2 regions of the Streptomyces tatrensis genome follow, and region 2 is predicted to be linked to the other one. Evidence: riboswitches for the same ligand, from Rfam matches in the RefSeq annotation. Region 2 holds a riboswitch; the other holds the start of a gene.

Region 1 (7,460 bases), on a different contig from region 2:
GGGGACGGCGCGGCCGTGGACTGCCTGTCGGTGGACATCTCCGAGTGGGACAAGCCGGGGATCCTCTACGGGAAGACGGCCAAGCAGTGCACCCGCGAGGAGGTCGCCCGCGAGGTGTGGGCGCAGCTGAAGGCCTCGCTCAACGACACCGGGAAGACCGTGCTGTCGGACGGGAAGCTGCACTCGTGGTTCCTGGACCCGGGGGTGGAGGGGACCGGCACCCCGCATCCGACCAACCAGGACGAGCTGCTGATCCACCCGACCGGGACCTTCCACAACCGGCCGAGCGCGGGCACCCGGATCCCGAACTTCTTCCTCAGCGGGGACTACGTGTCCGTGGACATCGACCTGGCGACGATGGAGGGGGCGAACGCCTCGGCCCGGGCGGCGGTCAACTCCCTCCTGGACAGGGATGGTTCGCAGGCCGCGCGGTGCACGGTGCGGTCGCTGTACCGAGCACCCGAGGTGGAGTCCGCCAAGCGGCACGACCTGTGGCGCTACCGCCTCGGTCTGCGGAACGTCTTCGACGTGGGGTGACCCGGCCGCGGGGCGTCCGGCTGGGCTAACGTCGAGGCATGACGACTGCTGCGCCCTTGACGGTGGGCAACCTGCTGCGCAACTGGCGGGAGCGGCGAGGTCTCAGCCAGCTGGATCTGGCGGGCCGCGCCGACTCCTCCTCCCGGCACATCAGCTTCGTGGAGACGGGCCGGTCCCGGCCGAGCGAGGAGATGGTGCTGCGGCTCGCGGACCACCTGGAAGTCCCGGTGCGGGACCGCAACGCCCTGCTGGTGGCGGCCGGTTACGCACCCCGGTACGCGCACACCCCGCTCAGCGACCCCTCCATGGAGGTGCTGCGCGAGGGGCTGGAGCGGCTACTGACCGGCTACGAGCCGTATCCGGCGCTGGTGGTGGACGCCACGTACGACGTGGTGGCCGCCAACCGGGGCATCCTGATGCTGATGGAGGGCATGCCGGAGCACCTGCTGGCCGGTCCCCTCAACGTGATGCGGCTGACCCTGCACCCGGAGGGCCTCGCCCCCCGGATCCGCAACTTCCGCGAGTGGCGCGGACACCTGCTGGCCCAGATGGAGCGGCAGATCGCCCTGGCCCGTTCGGCGCCGCTGCGCGCGCTGTACGAGGAGGTGGCCGCCTATCCGCTGCCCGCGGCGGCGGCGGGGACCATCGAGGGCGAGCGGCACGCGGCCGGTCTGGACGCGGACGGGCCGCACGAGGCCGTGGCGTACCTCGCGCTCCCGCTGCGGATCGAGCACGACGGGCACCTGCTCTCCTTCGTGTCCTCCATCTCCACCTTCAACACCCCCATGGACGTGACGGTCGCCGAGCTGGCCATCGAGACGCTCCTGCCGGCCGACCCGGCGACGGTGAAGTACCTGCGGTCACTGGCGCCCTGAGCCCGCGCGCAGCGCGAGCTGCTGGAAGAGGGCGAAGGAGCCGACGGTGAGCGCCTGCGCCGGGATCCACACCGCCCCGGCGGTGGTGGGCGTGAACCAGACGACGAGGGAGACGAGGCTGAGCGCGGCCCAGGCGTAGTTGCCTTCGATGACGAGCTTGACGGGGAAGACCGGGGGCTGCCGGCGCAAGGCCAGCAGGCCGACGCCCGCCGCGTAGAGCAGCAGGAACACCCCGAGTCCCAGCAGCAGCCCCTGGTCGATGCCGAGCAGCCGGCCGAGGGGCGCGGAGAAGGCGACGTAGGCGAGCCCGTTGCCGCTGGTGACGACGGCGTCGAGGGCGAGGAACCGGCGTAGCGCGGTCTGTGGGACGGCAGTGCGGGCTACGGCGGTGAGCAGGGTTGCGGACATGGCGGATCAGCCTCCGTCGAGGGTCGATTGCGCTGGTGGAGTACGGACGACCCGGGCCCCGGAGCCGAGTGCGCGGCCCCGGAACCCGATGACTCCACTGTGCCGCCGGAGCCCCACGGGGTCGATTACCTCGCAGGTAATGCGCGCACTGGCGACCGGGCCGAACCGGTTCGGGCGCCCCGGTTCAGGCCGCCACCGCCACCGTCTCGCGGGCCGCGGCCGCCTCGCCCGTCAGGACCTTGAGCCGCTTGGTGAAGAAGACCATCACCGCGCCCGCCGCGATCACCATGGCGCCCTGCCACAGGAAGTTCCAGCTCTGGCCGATCACCGCGTCGAGCCGGGGCAGCTGCGCGCCGATCGCGTCTCCGGTGGCGGCGGCGAGGAACCATACGCCCATCATTTGATTGGTGAAGGCCCGGGGGGCGAGCTTCGTGGTGACCGAGAGGCCCACCGGGCTCAGGCACATCTCGCCCATCACCTGGATCACGTACACGCCGACCAGCCACATCAGCGAGACCTTGACCCCGCTGGAGGCGATGGCCGCGGCGCCCGACATGACCACGAAGGAGGCGCCGGTCAGCAGCAGGGCCAGGCCGAACTTGAACGGGGTGCTCATGTGCTTGCCCCGGCGCACCCAGAAGGCGGCGAAGACGGGGGCCAGGATGATCACGAACAGCGAGGGCAGCGACTGGGTCCAGCTCGCCGGGATGTGCCATCCGAGCAGGGACAGGTCGGTCTTCTGGGCGGCGAACAGGTTCAGCTCGTTGCCCATCTGGTCGTAGACCAGCCAGAACAGCGTGGCGGCCAGGAAGAGCCAGACGTAGGCCCGCAGCCGGGTCTTCTCGACCCGGTCGATCTTGGGGCTGCGGTACATCGAGAGCAGCACGCCCGCCGGGACCACCACGGCGACGATCGTCAGCACGAAGGTGATGTTGTCGATGCTCAGCGCGTGCGCGGCGACCAGCAGGGTGATCAGTACGGCAGTGAAGACCAGGCCGTACGAGGAGGACTTGCGGATCTTGGTCCGCTCGGCAGCGGTGAGCCGGACCACGGGCTCGGCCCGCAGCTGCTCGGACAGGTGGCGGCCGCCGAGGACGTACTGGACCAGGCCGAGGGCCATGCCGACGGCGGCGGCGCCGAAGCCGAGGTGCCAGTTGACCTCTTCGCCGAGGTAGCCGACGACGAGCGGGGCGATGACGGCGCCGAGGTTGATGCCCATGTAGAAGATCGAGTAGCCGGCGTCGCGCCGCTGGTCGTCGTCGGCGGCGTACAGCCGGCCGACCAGCGCGGAGATGTTCGGCTTGAGCAGCCCGGTGCCGATGACGATGAGGACCAGGCCGGGCCAGACGAAGACCGGGTTCGGGACGGCCATCAGGACGTGGCCGGCCATGATGACCACACCGCCCCACAGGACGGCCCGCCGGGCGCCGAGGAACCGGTCGGCGATCCAGCCGCCGGGGAGCGCCAGCAACGAGATCATGGCCATGTAAACCCCCTCCACGGCCTCCGCGGTGCCCTCGTGGAGGCCCATGCCCCCGTGGCCGCGGGAGGCGGCGAGGAAGTGCACGAGGATGGCGACCATGCCGTAGAGGCTGAAGCGCTCCCACAGCTCGGCGAGGACGAGGGTGGCGAGCCCGCGCGGGTGGCGCTTCCTGCCCACCGCCGCCGCGTCCGGTGCTGCGTCCGACGCCGGGGGCTTCTGCATATCCATCGAAGGCTTCACATATTCAGTGGAGCCCTCCCGGGCCGGACCCGGATCGTCCTTTCGGCCGGTTACCGGGGGAAACAGAACGCCCCGGACCGAAGGGCCCGGGGCGTTCGCCTTGCGGCAGGGGTGCGGACCGGGTCAGAGGTCCGCGAGGGCCAGGCCGGCCTGCGCTGCGGCGGCCTGGACGGTCTGCTCCAGCAGCACCGCGATGGTCATCGGGCCGACGCCGCCCGGTACCGGGGTGATCAGCGAGGCGCGGGCGGCGGCCGACTCGAAGTGGACGTCGCCGACGTTGCCCTCGTTGTAGCCGGCGTCCAGGACCACGGCGCCCGGCTTGATGTCCTCGCCGCGGATGAACTCGGCCTTGCCGACGGCGGCGACCAGCACGTCCGCCTGGCGGACGATGGACGGCAGGTCCACGGTGCGCGAGTGGCAGTAGGTGACGGTGGCGTTCTGCTCGAGCAGCAGCATCCCGGCGGGCTTGCCCAGGATCGCGCTGCGGCCGACGACCACGGCGTGCTTGCCGGTCAGGTCCACGTCGTAGGCCGCCAGCAGGCGCATGATGCCGCCGGGGGTGCAGGAGACGAAGCCCGGCAGTCCGAAGCCCATGGCGGCGAAGGAGTGCATGGTGACCCCGTCGACGTCCTTGCCCGGGGCGATGGCCTCGAAGGCGGCGCGCTCGTCGATGTGGTGCGGGACGGGGTGCTGGAGCAGGATGCCGCTGATCTCCGGGTCCTCGGAGAGCGCGGTCAGGGTGGCGACGAGCTCCTCGGTGGTCGCCCTGGCCGGCAGCTCCACGTGGCGGGAGGTGATCCCGGCCTTGGCGCAGCGGTTCTGCTTCATGCGGACGTAGGTGACGGACGCGGGGTCCTCGCCGACGAGCACGGTCGCCAGACAGGGCGCGGTGCCGGTGCGCTCGGTGATCTTCGCGGCGTACTCGGCGGTCTGCTCCGAGATGCGGCGGGCGAGGGCGGTGCCGTCCATCAGCGTGGCGGTCCGTGCCGGCTGGGCAGTCGTCTGAGTTGTCATCGGGGCTCCTGAGCGTCGCTGCGGGATCGCGGTTCGCCCAGGCGCGCGGCAGTCGGCGTACGGATACGGGAGTACGCCGGGCCGCTCCCCGGTGGTGATCCACCCGAACGCCAGTCACGGCCCGCCGCCCAGTGTAGGCGACCCCCGCGGCCCCCCTCCCGACAGGTCCGGCGGGCCGGGAGGGCGCCCCGGCCCCGGCAATCCGGTGGATGACCGGGGCCGGACCTGGGACGATCGAGACATGACGCGCACTTTCGACCATCTCGTCGCGGAAGCAGAATCGGTCTCCGTGGACGGCTGGGACTTCTCCTGGCTCGACGGCCGCGCCACCGAGCAGCGCCCCTCCTGGGGCTACCAGGGCCTCCTGGCGCGGCGCCTGGCGCAGGCCGGCTCCGCCCTGGACATCCAGACCGGCGGCGGGGAGGTGCTCGCCGGAGCCGGGCCCCTGCCGCGGCTGACGGTGGCCACCGAGTCCTGGCCGCCGAACATCGACAAGGCGACAAGGCTGCTGCACCCGCTCGGCGCGGTCGTGGTCGCGGACTCCGACGAGCCGCCGCTGCCGTTCGGCGACGAGGCCTTCGAGCTCGTCGCCAGCCGGCATCCGGTCACGATCTGGTGGGAGGAGATCGCGCGGGTGCTGAAGCCCGGCGGCACGTACCTCTCCCAGCAGGTCGGCCCGGCGAGCGTTTTCGAGCTCGTGGAGTACTTCCTGGGACCGCAACCGGAGGAGGTCCGGCGGGGCCGGCACCCCGACGACGCGGTCGCCGAGGCCACGAAGACGGGACTGGAGGTGATCGATCTGCGCTCCGAGCGGCTGCGGACGGAGTTCCACGACATCGGAGCCGTGATCTACTTTCTACGGAAGGTGATCTGGATGGTGCCGGGCTTCACGGTCGGGCAGCATCGGGACCGGTTGCGCGAGCTGCACGAACAGATCGAGCGCGAAGGCCCGTTCGTCGCACACACCGCCCGTTTTCTCATCGAGGCCCGCAAAACGGGCTGACAAAACGGGCGGACGCGACCACCCGCGACCGGCTCCCCGGTCACAGCGTGGCGCAGGTCACTCAATTCAGCGCGTAACGAATCTACTCGGGCATGCGATGAACCGACAGGTGTCCTCGTGCGGCCCGGAATACAGACCCCCCTCGGGTCTGTTTCCCGAGTTCGCGCGATGATGTCCCGCCACCCCTTATCTGTTCGCAACGAGAGGCTCCTTGTGTCGCTCAGCCCGTCCCGTACGTTCCCCACGGAGATCGCCGAATCCGAGGCCCTGGTCGCGCTTGTCGAGCGTGGCCGCGAGCAGGGTCACATCAACGGTGATGACGTGCGCCAGGCCTTCGAGGCCGGCCGCATCCCGGTGGACCAGTGGAAGCGGGTCCTGCGCAGCCTGAACCAGGTCCTGGACGAGGAGGGCGTCGCGCTGCACGTCAGCGCCGCCCCCGCCACGAAGGCTCCCGCCAAGAAGGCGCGCAAGGCGGCCGCCGCCCCGGCGCGCACCGTCGCCAAGAAGGCCGCCGCCCCGCCGCGCCTCATCGGTGCGCGCAAGACGGCTGCCACCACCCCCGCCGCGGCGATATCCGATCCGTCGGCCTCCGGGACCGAGGAGGAGGTGGCGGCCGAGGCCGCCGCCGCGCCGAAGAAGCGTGCGGTCAAGAAGACCGCCGTGAAGAAGACCGCCGTGAAGAAGACGGCCGCCACGAAGAAGACCGCCAAGGACGGCGACGAGGGCGACGCCCCCGTGGCCGAGGGCGAGGACTGGGCGGCCGAGGACCTGGACGAGGGCGACGAGAAGGAGACGCCCAAGACGGGCGGCAGCGCCGGCTTCGTCCTGTCCGACGACGACGAGGACGACGCCCCGGCGCAGACCGTCATGGTCGCCGGTGCCACCGCCGACCCCGTCAAGGACTACCTCAAGCTCATCGGCAAGGTGCCGCTGCTCAACGCCGAGCAGGAGGTGGAGCTCGCCAAGCGCATCGAGGCCGGTCTCTTCTCCGAGTACAAGCTCGAAGAGGAGGAGGACCACAAGCCCGCGTTCAAGCGCGAGCTGGAGATCCTCGTCGAGGACGGCCGCCGGGCCAAGAACCACCTGCTGGAGGCCAACCTCCGCCTCGTGGTCTCCCTCGCCAAGCGCTACACCGGCCGCGGCATGCTCTTCCTGGACCTGATCCAGGAGGGCAACGTCGGTCTGATCCGCGCCGTGGAGAAGTTCGACTACACCAAGGGCTTCAAGTTCTCCACGTACGCGACCTGGTGGATCCGGCAGGCGATCACGCGTGCCATGGCCGACCAGTCGCGCACCATCCGCATCCCCGTCCACATGGTCGAGATCATCAACAAGCTGGCCCGCGTCCAGCGCCAGATGCTCCAGGACCTCGGCCGGGAGCCCACTCCGGAGGAGCTGGGCAAGGAACTCGACATGACCCCCGAGAAGGTCATCGAGGTCCAGAAGTACGGCCGCGAGCCGATCTCCCTGCACACCCCGCTGGGTGAGGAGGGCGACAGCGAGTTCGGTGACCTCATCGAGGACTCCGAGGCGGTCGTGCCGGCCGACGCGGTCTCCTTCACCTTCCTCCAGGAGCAGCTCCAGTCCATCCTGGGCACGCTCTCGGAGCGCGAGGCGGGCGTGGTCTCCATGCGCTACGGCCTCAACGACGGCCAGCCGAAGACCCTCGACGAGATCGGCCGCGTGTACGGGGTCACCCGTGAGCGCATCCGCCAGATCGAGTCGAAGACCATGTCGAAGCTCCGTCACCCGTCGCGCTCGCAGGTGCTGCGCGACTACCTCGACTAAAAAAGTCGGGTCGCACGCCCCTCAGGCCAGTCGGAAGACCGGCCCGCGGGGCGTGAACGGCAGACAGGCGCCCTGCGGAACCAGGAAGGCGTGCTCGCGCCGGATCCGCAGG
Region 2 (7,460 bases):
TCGCGGTCGCCGCGCTCGCGATCGGGGCGGCGGCCGTGTGGTTCGTGGCGCGGGACTCCGGCGAGCAGCCCGCGCACGCGGGGCCGACGGCCACCAGCGCCGCGCCGAGCGGGGAGTACTCGCAGGCCCCCTCGGCCACGGCCACCGGCTCCCCGTCGCCGACGGACGGCGGCAGTCCCGGCCCGAGTCCCAGCCCGAGCGGCAGCGACCCCGCCCACGAGACCGTGCGCGACGCGAAGGGGTTCACCATCGCCGTCCCGGCCGGGTGGCTCCGCGAGGAAGCCGCCGCGGGGGTCTTCTACCGCTCTCCCGACCGCGCCGCCCTGATCCAGGTCTTCCAGGTGAGCGAGGCCGAACTGACCCCGCTCGCGGCCGTCCGGGGCGCCTCCACCTACCTGCGGGCCCAGACCACCGGCTACCAGGAGATCCGCGTCGGCCCGGCCCCGGGCACCCCCGAGGGCGGGGAGCTGGTCTACGAGTACGACAGTGCGGAGTCACACGGCCGGCGCCGTGGCGTGGAACGGGTCTTCTTCGCGCAGGACGGCAAGAAGTGGGCCGTGCTGACGGCCGGCCCGGCGGCCGAGTGGACGCTCACCCAGGAGCACCACGAGGCCGCGCTGACCGCCTTCCGCCCCACGGGCGGCTGACGGGGGGGCCGGGAGCCCGTCGGGCCGGCTACTTGTCGTACATCCCCGGGGTGTAGTGCCCCGGGGCCAGGCGGGTGGTGACGCCGATCCGGTTCCAGACGTTGATCGCGGCGATCAGGGCGATCACCTGGGCCAGTTCCTTCTCCTCGAAGTGCCGCGCGGCCCGCTCGTAGACCTCGTCGGGAACGAAGCCGTCGGTCAGGACGGTCACGGCCTCCGTCAGCTCGATCGCGGCGAGCTCCTTCTCCGTGTAGAAGTGCCGCGACTCCTCCCAGGCGCCGAGCAGCAGCAGCCGCTCCACGTCCTCGCCCGCCGCGAGGGCGTCCTTGGAGTGCATGTCGATGCAGTAGGCGCAGTGGTTGATCTGCGAGGCGCGCAGTTTGACGAGCTCGACCAGGGCCGGGTCCAGTCCCTTGGCGGCGGCCGTGTCCAGGGCCACGGCGGCCCTGTAGAACTCCGGTGCGAGCTTCGCCAGTTGCATGCGGGGGGTGTGCTCGGGTGCCTTCTCGGTGTGGGTCATGGCTCCAACCTACGATCCGGGCGGCCCGCCGATATGGTCCGTCTCCGGCGCTGGTCGCTGCGCTCCCGTGACGGGTGCCCTGCGGGGCTTGTCCCCTACCCTCCCCCAGACTCCGTCCGGGGGGACCCCCGGTTCCCCCGTTCCCCGGGCTCCGCCCCAGACCCCGCTCCTCAAACGCCGGACGGGCTGGATCGTGCCGGCGTCAGCTCGCACGCGACCGCCGGTGGTCTGGAAAATCCAGCCCCTCCGGCGTTCGAGGAGCGGGGTCTGGGGCGGAGCCCCAGGAGCACCGGGCTGCGCCCGGACCCCGTCCTCACGCGGCGGGCGGGCCGGACGGCTGGATCGGGTCCGCCGGGGGTTCGCCGAAGCGGGCCAGGGCCAGGGCGCCGGCCACGGCGATCAGGAAGCCCGCGACCGCCAGCCAGGTCAGGCCCTCGCGGGTGCGGTCGCCCAGCCAGGCCACGCCCACCACCGCCGGGCCGATCGTCTCGCCCAGGACCAGCCCGGCGGTCGCCGCCGTCACCGAGCCGCGCTGGAGCGCCGAGGTGAGCAGCAGGAAGGCGGCGCCGCCGCCGAGCAGCAGTGCGTAGAACGCCGGGTTGGACAGGGCGGAGAGCGAGATGTCGTCGATGAGCCGGACCGCCACCTCCACCACGCCGAAGCCCGTCCCGGCGGCCAGACCCAGCGTCAGCGCCCGGCTGCGGTCCGGCAGCCCGCCCGCCACGGCCCCGACCACCAGGACCAGCCCCGCCACCGCCAGCAGCCCAAGCTTCAGCGCGAGCGTGCCCTTCCCCGAGCCCTCCTCCCCGGACGCCAGCCCGAGCATCACCAGCCCCGCGCACACCACGCCGACCGCGCCCCACTCCGTCCCGCTCAGCCGCACCCGCAACAGCCGCGCCGCGACCACCGCGGTCACCGCGAGGCTGGCCGCGAGGGCCGCGCCCACCGCGTAGATGGGGATGTGCCGCAGGGCGATGATCTGGAGGACGAAGCCGACCCCGTCCAGGCAGAGTCCGGCGATATAGCGCCACTGGCGCAGCGCCCGAAGGAAGAGCGCGGCGTCGACCCCGGAGCCCGTCCCCGGCACGGTCGCCCGCGTCGCCACTGCCTGCAGGACCGACGCCGTGCCGAAGCAGACCGCCGCACCGAGCGCGCAAATCATCCCAATGAGCACGAACCGACTCTAGGTCACGGATCCCACGTCGGCCGGATTCCGTCGGCCGGGGCGGCCGTTCTAGTCTGTGCGCAGCCGGCCACCCAGGGGGAGCGAACAGTCCATGGACAGCAGCAGTAGCAGCAGCAGCACCGACACCACCCGCACCAAGCGCCGCATGCGCTCCGGGACCGTCGCCCTCGGCGGCATGGGCCTGCTCGCGGCGGCCCTCGTGGCCTGCGGCAGCAGCAACGAGCCCGACAAGCGCTGCGCGGACCGCGCCACCCTGGAGAAGCTGAACTCCAAGGAGTGCAAGAGCGGCGGCCGAGGCGCCTACTACTACGGCGGCACCGTCGCGAAGAACAAGGTCAGCGGCGGCAGCTTCGACAAGTCGGCCGTCACCCGCGGCGGCATCGGCGGCAGCCACAAGAGCTCCTCGGGCGGCTGATCCAGCGTGAAGCGCCACACCATCGAGCCCCGCCCCGACTGGCAGAAGACCGTCGAGGAGCAGGGGCTGATCTACCCCCTGACCCGCTACCCCGACGACTCCCTGCGTCCCTACTGGGACGAGAGCGCGTACTACTCCTTCACCCTCCCCGAGGTCGAGGCGCTGGAGAACGTCGTCGAGGAGCTGCACGCCATGTGCCTGGCGGCGGCCCAGCACATAGTCGACCACGACCGCTTCGCCGACCTCGGCATCGCGGACCCGAAGCTGGCCGCGCTGATCGCCGAGTCCTGGCGGCGCCGCGCCGAACAGCCCTCGCTCTACGGCCGCTTCGACCTGCGCTACGACGGCACCGGCAGCCCCGCCAAGATGCTGGAGTACAACGCCGACACCCCCACCTCCCTCGTGGAGGCGGCCAGTCCGCAGTGGTTCTGGATGGAGGAGCGCTTCCCCGGCGCCGACCAGTGGAACTCCCTCCACGAGCGGCTCGTCGACGCCTGGCGGCGCCAGGCGGAGCTGCTCCCGCCCGGCCCGCTGCACTTCGCGCACTCCGAGACCGACGAGCTCGGCGAGGACCTGATGACGGTCGCCTACCTCCAGGAGACCGCCGAGCAGGCCGGCATCGAGACGCGGGAGCTGTCGGTGGAGGCGATCGGCTGGGACTCCCTGTCCGGCCGGTTCGTCGACGAGAAGCTCGGCTTCATCCGCGCGATCTTCAAGCTCTACCCGTGGGAGTGGCTGGCCACCGACGAGTTCGCCCCGCAGGTCCTCGGCACGTACGACCACGGCGGAGGCTCCGGCACCACCGCCTGGATCGAGCCGCTGTGGAAGATGCTGCTCTCCAACAAGGCGCTGCTGGCGGTCCTGTGGGAGCTCTTCCCGGAGCACCCGAACCTGCTGCCCGCCTACCTGGACGGCCCGCGCGAACTCGCCACCACCACCGGCTACGCGGCGAAGCCGCTGCTCGGCCGCGAGGGCGCGGGCGTCACCCTGCACCCGGTCGACGGCGAGCCGTTCACACCGGAGCAGGGCGAGACGTACGTCTTCCAGGGCCTCGCCCCGCTGCCCGACTTCGACGGCAACCGGGTGGTGCTCGGCGCGTGGGTCGTCGAGGACGAGTCGGCGGGCCTCGGCATCCGAGAATCGGCGGGGCCGGTCACGGACGAGTACGCCCGCTTCCTGCCCCACGTCATTTTGTAGGACGCAGCATCCTCTAGGGGCAGCTAGGCGCCGAGGACCGACCTGAGCTGGTCCAGCCCCCAGTCCAGGTCCTCCTTGGAGATCACCAGCGGCGGTGCGATCCGGATCGTCGACCCGTGGGTGTCCTTGACCAGCACGCCGAGCTCCATCAGCTTCTCGGAGATCTCCCGGCCGGTGCCGCGCGACGGGTCGATGTCCACGCCCGCCCACAGCCCGCGGCCCCGTACAGCGGTCACGGCGCCGCCGCCGACCAGCAGGTTCAGCTCCCGGTGCAGGTGGTCGCCGAGCTCGGTGGCGCGCTGCTGGTACTCGCCGGTGCGCAGCATCGCGATGACCTCCAGGGCGACGGCGCAGGCCAGCGGGTTGCCGCCGAAGGTGGAGCCGTGCTCGCCCGGCTTGAACACGCCGAGCACGTCGAGGTCGGCCACCACCGCCGACACGGGGACGACCCCGCCGCCCAGCGCCTTGCCGAGGATGTACACGTCCGGGACGACGCCCTCGTGCTCGCACGCGAAGGTCTTCCCGGTGCGGCCCAGGCCCGACTGGATCTCGTCGGCCATGAACAGGACGTTCCGCTCGCGCGTCAGTTCCCGTACGCCCCGCAGGTATCCGGCCGGTGGCACGAGGACGCCGGCCTCGCCCTGGATCGGCTCCAGGAGCACGGCGACGGTGTTGGAGGTGACGGCGTGGGCGAGCGCGGTGAGGTCCCCGTACGGGACGATCTCGAAGCCGGGGGTGTACGGGCCGAAGTGGTCGCGGGCGTCGTGGTCGGTGGAGAACGACACGATGGTCGTCGTCCGGCCGTGGAAGTTGTCGGCCGCCACCACGATCTTGGCGTGGCCGTCCGGTACGCCCTTGACCTCGTAGCCCCACTTGCGGGCGGTCTTCACCGCCGTCTCCACGGCCTCCGCGCCCGTGTTCATGGGCAGGACCGCCTCCTTGCCGCACAGCGCCGCGAGCTCGGTACAGAAGTCCGCGAAGCGGTCGTGGTGGAAGGCGCGGGAGGTCAGGGTGACCCGCTCCAGCTGGGCGCGGGCGGCGTCGAGCAGGCGGCGGTTGCCGTGGCCGAAGTTCAGGGCGGAGTAGCCCGCGAGCATGTCGAGGTAGCGGCGGCCCTCCACGTCGGTCATCCACGCGCCCTCCGCGGTGGCGACGACGACGGGCAGGGGGTGGTAGTTGTGCGCGCTGTGCGCGTCGGCGGAGCGGATGGCATCAGCAGTTGTCGACACGGGGTCTCCGATCGTCCGTCAAGCCGGTGACGAGGGTGGCGTCACTGTCCATCCTCGCTCGAATACCGGACGGAGAAACCTTTCTTGTGGCGTGCCCGCTAAGGTGTCGGACACGCACGGCGACTGGCGCACGGAGAACCAACTCCGGGGGAGCCGTGCGCGCACGACCGCATACAGGGCCGCTCGCCTGGGCCTCGCGGGGACGAGACCTGACATCGACCCCGGAGGAGCCGCCATGAGCGCGAACCACCACCACCCGTACCGTCACCCCGCTCTGCTCGCGACCGACCCCGAGCTGGCGTCCTTCGTCGCCGCCGAGGAGACCCTCCAGGCGGAGACCCTGCGCCTCATCCCGAGCGAGAACTACGTGTCCTCGGCCGTGCTGGAGGCCTCCGGCACGGTGCTGCAGAACAAGTACAGCGAGGGCTACCCGGGCCGCCGCTACTACGAGGGCCAGCAGAACATCGACCGCATCGAGGCGCTGGCCGTGGAGCGGGCGAAGGGCCTCTTCGGCGTCGACCACGCCAATGTGCAGCCGTACTCCGGCTCGCCCGCCAACCTCGCGGTCTACCTGGCCTTCGCCGAGCCCGGCGACACGGTGATGGGCATGGCGCTGCCGATGGGCGGGCACCTGACGCACGGCTGGGGGGTCTCGGCGACGGGCTCCTGGTTCCGCGGCGTGCAGTACGGGGTCAGCGCCGACACCGGCCTCATCGACTACGACGCCGTACGGGACCTCGCGCTGGCGGAGCGGCCCAAGCTGATCTTCTGCGGCGGTACGGCGCTCCCGCGCACGATCGACTTCGAGGCGTTCGCGTCGATCGCGAAGGAGGCGGGCTCGGTGCTCGTCGCCGACGTGGCGCACATCGCCGGCCTCATCGCGGGCGGGGCGCACCCCTCCCCGGCCGGTCACGTGGACGTGATCTCCACGACCACACACAAGACCCTGCGCGGTCCGCGCGGCGCGATGCTGATGTGCCGCGAGGAGCACGCGAAGGCCATCGACAAGGCGGTCTTCCCCGGCCTCCAGGGCGGCCCGCACAACCAGACGACGGCCGGTATCGCGGTGGCGCTCCACGAGGCTGCGCAGCCCTCGTTCGTGTCGTACGCGCACGCGGTCGTGGCCAACGCGAAGGCGCTGGCCGCGGCTCTGCTGGAGCGGGGCTTCGACCTGGTCTCCGGCGGTACGGACAACCACCTGATCCTGATCGACCTCACGGGGAAGGGCGTATCCGGCAAGATCGCGGCGAAGGCGCTGGACCGGGCGGGGATCGTCGTGAACTACAACACGGTGCCGTTCGACCCGCGCAAGCCGTTCGACCCGTCGGGGATCCGGATCGGTACGCCGTCGCTGACCTCGCGGGGGCTTCGTGCGGAGCACATGCCGGTGGTCGCCGACTGGATCGCGGAGGCCGTCTCCGCGGCCGCCAAGGGTGACGAGGTGGCCCTCGGCGCGATCCGCTCCGCGGTGGCCGACCTGATGGCCGCCTTCCCGGCCCCGGGCCTCCCCGTCGCCTGACCCGTCCCGGACGGGGGCGGTCCCTGCGGGGCGGAGTCCCCGACCCGCCCTTCCACCGTTCCCAGGGCCGGCCCTGACCCGGTCCTCAAACGCCGGACGGGCTGAAAGGAACGGGGCCCCGGGCTGCGCCCGGACCCCCCTGGGGCTCCGCCCCAGACCCCGGTCCTCAAACGCCGGACGGCTGAAAAGCCCCGGGGCTCCGCCCCGGACCCCGTGCTTTGAACGCCGGCGGGGCTGGATTTGGCTGGCGTCGGCCCTCACGTGCGCGCAGCGCATCGTGGGCCCCGGCGTGGCTGGATTGCCCGGAGGGCAATCTCAGCCCCTCCGGCGTTTGAGGAGCGGGGGTCCGGGGGCTGGCCCCCGTGCAACGGCGCCGCAGGGGCTCGGCCACGCCGGGTGAATCCAGCCCCGCCGGCGTTTGAGGCGCGGGTGGGGCGGCGCCCGCGGAGCCCCGTGCAGCGGGACCCCCTGGACCTCGGCGCGGGAGCAACGGAAAGCGGTCGCTCGGCCGAGGCAAGATCCGGACGGGGCGCTACCGGGCGGTACCCGGGCGGGGGCCGGGCGAGGGGGGTGCGACCCGCCGGGTTCCGGCCAGCGGCGGGGCCGAGCCCGGTGTCACACCTGAGAGAATGGAGCCATGGCTTCTGATCGTCCTCGCGCGCTCTCCGGCATCCAGCCCACCTCCGGTTCGTTCCACCTCGGGAACTATCTCGGAGCCATCCGGCAGTACGTCGCCCTGCAGGAGAC

The links. Region 2 has a riboswitch for ZMP and ZTP ahead of ACODT5_RS42820 (serine hydroxymethyltransferase). Riboswitches for the same ligand answer to the same signal wherever they lie in the genome.
Region 1: another riboswitch for ZMP and ZTP. It lies ahead of ACODT5_RS10020 (bifunctional 5,10-methylenetetrahydrofolate dehydrogenase/5,10-methenyltetrahydrofolate cyclohydrolase); the one in region 2 lies ahead of ACODT5_RS42820 (serine hydroxymethyltransferase).

What each region holds. Positions count from the first base shown of each region.
Region 1 is NZ_JBMDLB010000007.1:1,367,188-1,374,647, forward strand. It holds gene ACODT5_RS10000 (hydroxysqualene dehydroxylase) at 1-537, shown strand, start outside; gene ACODT5_RS10005 (helix-turn-helix domain-containing protein) at 576-1,412, shown strand; gene ACODT5_RS10010 (hypothetical protein) at 1,398-1,820, opposite strand; gene ACODT5_RS10015 (peptide MFS transporter) at 2,005-3,531, opposite strand; gene ACODT5_RS10020 (bifunctional 5,10-methylenetetrahydrofolate dehydrogenase/5,10-methenyltetrahydrofolate cyclohydrolase) at 3,667-4,557, opposite strand; ZMP/ZTP riboswitch at 4,586-4,685, opposite strand; gene ACODT5_RS10025 (methyltransferase domain-containing protein) at 4,799-5,560, shown strand; gene ACODT5_RS10030 (RNA polymerase sigma factor) at 5,774-7,348, shown strand; partial or broken gene ACODT5_RS10035 (vWA domain-containing protein) at 7,370-7,460, opposite strand, start outside.
Region 2 is NZ_JBMDLB010000011.1:5,868,782-5,876,241, forward strand. It holds gene ACODT5_RS42790 (hypothetical protein) at 1-647, shown strand, start outside; gene ACODT5_RS42795 (carboxymuconolactone decarboxylase family protein) at 676-1,167, opposite strand; gene ACODT5_RS42800 (DMT family protein) at 1,481-2,329, opposite strand; gene ACODT5_RS42805 (hypothetical protein) at 2,445-2,768, shown strand; gene ACODT5_RS42810 (glutathionylspermidine synthase family protein) at 2,775-3,965, shown strand; gene rocD (ornithine--oxo-acid transaminase) at 3,989-5,194, opposite strand; ZMP/ZTP riboswitch at 5,304-5,394, shown strand; gene ACODT5_RS42820 (serine hydroxymethyltransferase) at 5,430-6,713, shown strand; gene trpS (tryptophan--tRNA ligase) at 7,351-7,460, shown strand, end outside.